3 regions of the Blautia sp. AF14-40 genome follow, and region 1 is predicted to be linked to each of the others. Evidence: predicted binding sites of a transcription regulator. Region 1 holds the regulator's gene; each other region holds the start of a gene.

Region 1 (2,276 bases):
GCGGCTTCACGGAGCATTGCTTTTTTTTGACTGTAGGCGGTATAGTTTCCCTCAAAAGTTGTTACTTTTTTATTGTCCACTTCAACGACTTTTGTGACAACGCGGTCGAGAAAGTAACGGTCATGGGAGACGATCAGGACGGCTCCGCTGTAATTTAAAAGATACGTTTCGAGCCAGGAGATCGAGTCCATATCGAGGTGGTTGGTCGGCTCGTCGAGCAGAATGATGTCCGGTTTGGTGAGCAGCAGTTTACCAAGTGCCACGCGGGTCTTCTGACCGCCGGAGAGGGAGTCCACCTGTTTTTCAAAATCGCTCTCGGAAAAGCCAAGACCTTTTAAAACACCGACGACTTCACTGCGGTACGCGTATCCGTTTTCCAGTTCAAAGGTATGGGAGAGGCGGGTGTAGGTGGAAAGAAGTTCATCCAGCTCTGCACCGGATTTTGTATTCATATCACTTTCCATCTGACGGAGGCGTTCCTCCATATCGATCAGATTCTGTTTCGCGGTCAGCACTTCCTGGTAAATGGAAAGGTGTCCGGTCAGATCCTGATGCTGGGCGAGATAGCCCATCGTCTTTCCTTTGGAGAGGATGACCTCTCCCTCATCGGCCCTCATTTCGCCGATGATGATTTTTAACAGCGTCGATTTTCCGGCACCGTTGATGCCGACCAGTGCGGTTTTTTCGCGTTCTTCTATATGAAAAGATGCATTTTTGATAATTTCCGTTGTCCCGAATGCTTTCGAGATATTCTGACATGCAAGAATCATGTGGTTCCTCCAGATAACATATTTCTGTATTTTGACATAATACACCATCCTTATTATAGAGAGTAATACACAAAATTTCAAGAAATCTTTGACAATTTTCTATCAACCATATATAATATGAATATATGCAGGTGTAAATAAGGAGGAATTTATCTTGGAAGAAAAAGGAATTTCGCGGGCAGTTATCAAAAGACTTCCTAGATATTATCGTTACCTGGGCGAATTGCTGGAGGACGGAGTAGAACGGATCTCTTCCGGTGAGCTGAGCGAGCGGATGAAAGTGACAGCTTCCCAGATTCGCCAGGATTTAAATAATTTCGGCGGCTTCGGCCAGCAGGGGTATGGTTATAACGTGCGGTATCTGTACAGCGAGATTGGAAAAATTTTAGGTCTGGACAGAGTCCACAATATGATTTTTGTCGGAGCCGGAAATCTGGGACAGGCGCTTGCTAATTATGCGGCCTTTGAAAGAAGCGGATTCAAAACGGTCGGTATTTTTGACGTCAACCCGGTATTAAAAGGAATCTCCGTGCGCGGAATTGAAATCCGCATGGCGGACGAGCTTCCGGAATTTATCAAGGAACACCATGTAGAGATTGCGGCTTTGACACTGCCAAAAGCAAAAGCGGTAGAGATGGCAGAGATTCTCGTGGACAACGGTGTAAAAGCAATCTGGAATTTTGCACATACCGATCTAAACTTAAAACTTCCGAAAGATGTGATCGTCGAGAACGTCCATCTTTCCGAAAGTCTGATGCGTCTCTCCTACAATCTGACCAGATATGAGGCGGAGCATCCAAAGAACAATTAAGAAACCAAAACAAAAGCAGGAGAGTCTTCGGGAAACCGGAGACTTTTTCTGTTCACTTTCCGGATAAGGCAGGAAAAGGAGGAAAAGCGATGAAACGGATTCTTACAGCAGCACAGATGAAGCAGGCAGACCGCAATACGATCGAAACCATGGGGGTACCGTCCCTGGTACTGATGGAGCGCGCAGCGCTGTCCTGCGTGGAGGAGCTTCAAAATGGAACATGGGATACAGGAAAAGTCCTTGCTGTGTGCGGTCCCGGAAATAATGGAGGGGACGGTGCGGCAATTGCACGGATTTTAAAGACGAAAGGGGTGGATGCGGAACTGTTCTGTCTTGGAAATCCGGAAAAATACAGTGAAGGCATGAGAGCACAGAAGAAAATTGCGGAAAATTATGGGGTCCGTGAGGTTAAGAATCCGGATTTCCGGGAATATACTGTTATCATAGATGCCATCTTTGGAATTGGCGTATCCCGTCCGCTGGCAGGGGAGTACCGGAGGGCAGTGGAAGCAATCTGCGCAAGCGGTGTTCCTGTTCTTGCCGTGGACATCCCTTCGGGGATCCACACGGATACCGGAGAGGTCCTTGATGCGGCGGTGAAAGCCAGAGCCACGGTGACATTTGCCTGTGCAAAGCCAGGGCTTCTCTTTGATCCCGGAAAACGATATGCCGGAGAGGTCCTGATCCGTGATATC
Region 2 (2,276 bases), on a different contig from region 1:
CGTTCCAGCCTGTGTTAACCAGGTATGCTTTTGCTCCGCTCTTCTCCATTTTCTTAACAAGCTCTTCTGCATATTTGGTTGGGTGCAGCTCCAGGAATGCCTGGCCGAAGCATGCAGAGAAGGTAGGAGTCGGCTCGGTAATTCCGCGCTCGGTTCCTGCAAGTTTTGCAGTAAATCCGGACAGGAAATAGTACTGAGTCTGCTCTGGTGTCAGAACAGATACTGGCGGAAGTACGCCGAATGCATCTGCGGACAGGAAGATAACATTCTTAGCTGCCGGTGCAGAAGAAATCGGGCGAACGATGTTCTCAATGTGGTTGATCGGATAAGATACACGAGTATTCTCGGTTACGCTCTTATCATTGAAGTCGATCTTGCCTGCTGCATCAACGGTAACGTTCTCAAGCAGAGCGTCACGTCTGATTGCATTGTAGATGTCCGGCTCAGACTCTTTGTCCAGGTTGATGACTTTTGCATAGCAGCCGCCCTCGAAGTTGAATACTCCGTTGTCGTCCCAGCCGTGCTCATCATCACCGATCAGAAGACGTTTCGGGTCTGTGGAAAGAGTTGTTTTTCCTGTTCCGGAAAGTCCGAAGAAGATTGCGGTGTTCTCACCGTTCAGGTCTGTGTTTGCAGAGCAGTGCATGGAAGCGATGCCCTTCAGCGGCAGATAGTAGTTCATCATGGAGAACATACCTTTCTTCATCTCTCCGCCGTACCATGTGTTGACGATAACCTGCTCACGGCTTGTGATGTTGAATACTACTGCTGTCTCAGAGTTCAGACCCAGCTCTTTGTAGTTCTCAACTTTTGCTTTGGATGCGTTGTATACGACGAAATCCGGCTCGAAGTTCTCAAGCTCTTCTGCTGTAGGTTTGATGAACATGTTAGTTACGAAATGTGCCTGCCAAGCTACCTCAACGATGAAGCGGATAGCCATACGGGTATCTTTATTTGCGCCGCAGAATGCATCTACAACGAACAGTCTTTTATTGGAGAGCTCTTTTTTGGCGATCTCTTTTACTGCTGCCCATGCTTCCTGGGTTGCCGGATGGTTATCGTTTTTGTACTCATCAGAAGTCCACCATACAGTATCTTTCGAGTTCTCGTCCACAACGATGTATTTGTCTTTCGGTGAACGGCCTGTATAGATACCGGTCATAACGTTAACTGCACCAAGCTCTGTCTCCCGGCCTTTTTCATAGCCTTCCAGCTCTGGTTTTGTCTCTTCCTCAAATAACTGCTCATAAGAAGGGTTGTACACAATTTCTGTGGTACCGGTGATGCCATACTTTGTTAAATCGATCTGTGCCATCTTGTAATTAACCTCTTTCCTTTGATAGTAATACTGCTTCATTCTGCAAAATGCAGAAATTTGAAGGTATCCTTTAGAAGAAACCGGACCAGCCGGCCTCTTCTACTCTAATTATACATAAAAGGCCAAAAAAATCAACTGAAAATCTTCCGTTTTTTTACAGAACGTGTCCCAAAATCTGTAAAAATTTTATAAACTTCGATTTTTCGAAGTTTTCTGACAATTGCATTTTTGTACACTTCATCCTGCAAATTGACATTTTTTGATTTTTTATGTTATAATATTAATAATTATGTTCGGAAAGAAGTTTCTTTATGTATTACGATCTGACCCGCGGGAAAATCTCCCGCTCTCTTATCCTGTTTGCCCTGCCGATGATCGCAGGAAATCTGTTGCAGCAGTTTTACAACATTGCCGACACCCTGATCGTCGGACGCGTTCTCGGAAGCAATGCGCTCGCCGCCGTCGGCTCCTCCTATACGCTGATGACGTTTCTGACTTCCATTTTTCTCGGCCTGTCGATGGGCGCCGGTGCGCTCTTTTCGATTTATCAGGGACGAAAAGATCTTTCTTCTTTAAAACTTTCGATTCTCCACGCGTTTCTGCTGATCCTTGCCGTTACGCTCGTGCTGAATCTCGCTGTTTATGCAGGCATCGAGCCGATCCTTACGTTTCTTCACGTCCCGGATGAAGTCCGTCCCGGCATGCGGACGTATCTTCTGATTATCTTTGCCGGCCTTATTGCAACATCCGTATACAATTTCTTTTCCTGTATGCTGCGCGCGCTCGGAAACTCTTCTGTGCCGCTGATTTTTCTCGCTGTCTCTGCTGTGCTGAACATTGCACTGGATCTGCTCTTTGTCGCTGTACTGCCGTTCGGCATCGCAGGCGCAGCGCTCGCTACGGTTCTTGCGCAGTATGTGTCCGCCGTCGGTATTCTGCTCTATGTGCTGCTCCGCTG
Region 3 (2,276 bases), on a different contig from region 1:
TCTTCCATCAGAGGAAAAAACCGATGGTTCTCCTTTCCGGTATCATCGGAACGGTTGCCTCCGTATGGCTGTACTACAACTTCTGCGGCTGGCTCAACATTCTGAACTGTACCCTGCCGCCGGTCGGCATGATTCTGGTGCTCGCCTACTTCATGAACAAAGAGGACTTTGAAACCGATCAGCCGAAACTTAAAACCGTAGACTGGTTTGCGGTTGCCGGTGTCATTCTCGGTGCCATTGTTGCGAACCTCTTACACTGGGGCATCGCTTCCATCAACGGCATGGTTGTTGCCGCTGTATGCTACTGTGTCGGACAGGCCGTAAACAAAAGAAAATAGGCAAAATCGTCCTGAATATGTTCCTGTATCTTATCTCCGGAACATGTTCAGGGCTTTTTATTTTTTCGGATTCGCGTTATAATATATGCATAACTCTGCATAGTTACAATTTTCGAAGCGAAAGGAAACTGCCCGGATGATCCATTCCACCGTATCTGCTCCCAAAGGAGAAAAAACAAAATACCGTCTTGCCGAATCCATGAAGGAGTGCATGAAAACAACCCCTGTCGAAGAGATCACCGTGCGCCAGATCTGTGAAATCTGTGGTGTTACCCGCCAGACCTTCTACCGCAATTTTCTCGACAAATACGATCTGATCAACTGGTATTTTGATAAATTACTGACAAAATCCTTCGAACATATGGGTCGCGGAACGACCGTTTTTGACAGTCTGGAAAAGAAATTTACCTATATTCAGAAAGAAAAAGCTTTTTTCGCCGCTGCCTTCCGCTACGACAAGCAGAATTCTCTGCGTGAGCACGATTTCGATCTGATTCTCGCGTTCTACGAAAATCTGATTCACGAAAAAAGCGGCAGTCCGGTTTCACCGGAAATGCATTTTCTTCTCGAAATGTACTGTCAGGGTTCCATCACCATGACCGTAAAATGGGTGCTTACCGGCATGGATCTGACACCTTCCGAGTTTGCCGCTCTTCTCGTCCGGGCAATGCCGGAAGACTTAAAAAAACTGTTCCGGAATCTGCAGCTGCTCTCTTAGAGCGCGTGTCAAAGTGGGGCTTGCAGATTGCGGAAATGGTTTTTCAGACACTCTCTGGTTATTTTTCACAAATTTTGTTCTGTTGTTTTTGTCACAATGGCGATTTTTTTTAAAGTGTTACACTTCGCTTCTTCTGTCACTTTCTTTTTCCCTTCCGGATTTGTTAATATAATAACAAGTTCAGTAAAACCATTTATTCATTTTAGAAGGGAGTTTTTCAATCATGGCAAATCGTATTAATTTAAATGCAACCTCTTATCACGGAGCAGGCGCTATTGCCGAGATCGCAAATGAAGCAAAGGCACACGGCTTCAAGAAAGCTTTCGTATGCTCTGACCCGGATCTGATTAAATTCAACGTTACTTCCAAAGTAACCGATATTCTGACCGCAAACGGACTCGACTATGAGCTTTACAGCGATATCAAGCCAAACCCGACCATCGAAAACGTAAAACACGGCGTAGAAGCTTTCAAGGCATCCGGCGCTGACTATCTGATCGCCATCGGCGGCGGCTCTTCTATGGATACCTCCAAAGCCATCGGTATCATCATCGCAAACCCGGAGTTTGAGGATGTCAGAAGCCTTGAGGGCACCGCACCGACCAAAAATCCGTGTGTACCGATCATCGCCGTTCCGACTACAGCCGGTACTGCTGCAGAGGTTACCATCAACTACGTTATCACCGACGTAGAAAGAAAACGTAAATTCGTATGCGTTGACCCGCATGATATGCCGATCATCGCAGTTGTTGACCCGGATATGATGTCCTCCATGCCGAAAGGCCTGACCGCTTCCACCGGTATGGACGCTCTGACTCACGCAATCGAAGGCTACACCACAAAAGCTGCATGGGAAATGACTGACATGTTCCATCTCAAAGCCATCGAACTCATCTCCAAATCTCTGCGCGGTGCTGTCGCAAACACCAAAGAGGGACGCGAAGGAATGGCTCTTGGCCAGTACATCGCAGGTATGGGCTTCTCCAACGTAGGTCTTGGAATCGCTCACTCCATGGCACACACCCTTGGTGCTGTTTATGATACCCCACACGGTGTTGCATGTGCCATGATGCTTCCGATCGTTATGGAATACAACCAGGAGTGCACCGGTGAGAAATACCGTGAAATCGCACGTGCCATGGGCGTTGCAGGTGTAGACGAAATGTCTCAGGAAGAGTACAGAAAAGCAGCGATTGATGCTGTTAAGAAGCTGTCCGCAG

Evidence for each region. Region 1 encodes Rex, which represses fermentation and respiration genes when NADH is low (regulators of the CRP and FNR family bind a similar motif). Its sites were predicted from a motif close to ATTGTTAANTANTTAACAAT; they were not measured.
Region 2: pckA (phosphoenolpyruvate carboxykinase (ATP)) is a predicted target of Rex. The motif match lies at 1,587-1,606, and genes of this name have one in related genera.
Region 3: fucO (lactaldehyde reductase) is a predicted target of Rex. The motif match lies at 1,216-1,235, and genes of this name have one in related genera.

What each region holds. Positions count from the first base shown of each region.
Region 1 covers NZ_QUHK01000008.1:13,278-15,553, forward strand. The annotation lists gene DWW13_RS07815 (ABC-F family ATP-binding cassette domain-containing protein) at 1-770, opposite strand, end outside; gene DWW13_RS07820 (redox-sensing transcriptional repressor Rex) at 925-1,581, shown strand; gene DWW13_RS07825 (NAD(P)H-hydrate dehydratase) at 1,671-2,276, shown strand, end outside.
Region 2 covers NZ_QUHK01000032.1:16,374-18,649, forward strand. The annotation lists gene pckA (phosphoenolpyruvate carboxykinase (ATP)) at 1-1,315, opposite strand, end outside; gene DWW13_RS15710 (MATE family efflux transporter) at 1,630-2,276, shown strand, end outside.
Region 3 covers NZ_QUHK01000035.1:13,728-16,003, forward strand. The annotation lists gene DWW13_RS16050 (cytosine permease) at 1-338, shown strand, start outside; gene DWW13_RS16055 (TetR/AcrR family transcriptional regulator C-terminal domain-containing protein) at 475-1,056, shown strand; gene fucO (lactaldehyde reductase) at 1,280-2,276, shown strand, end outside.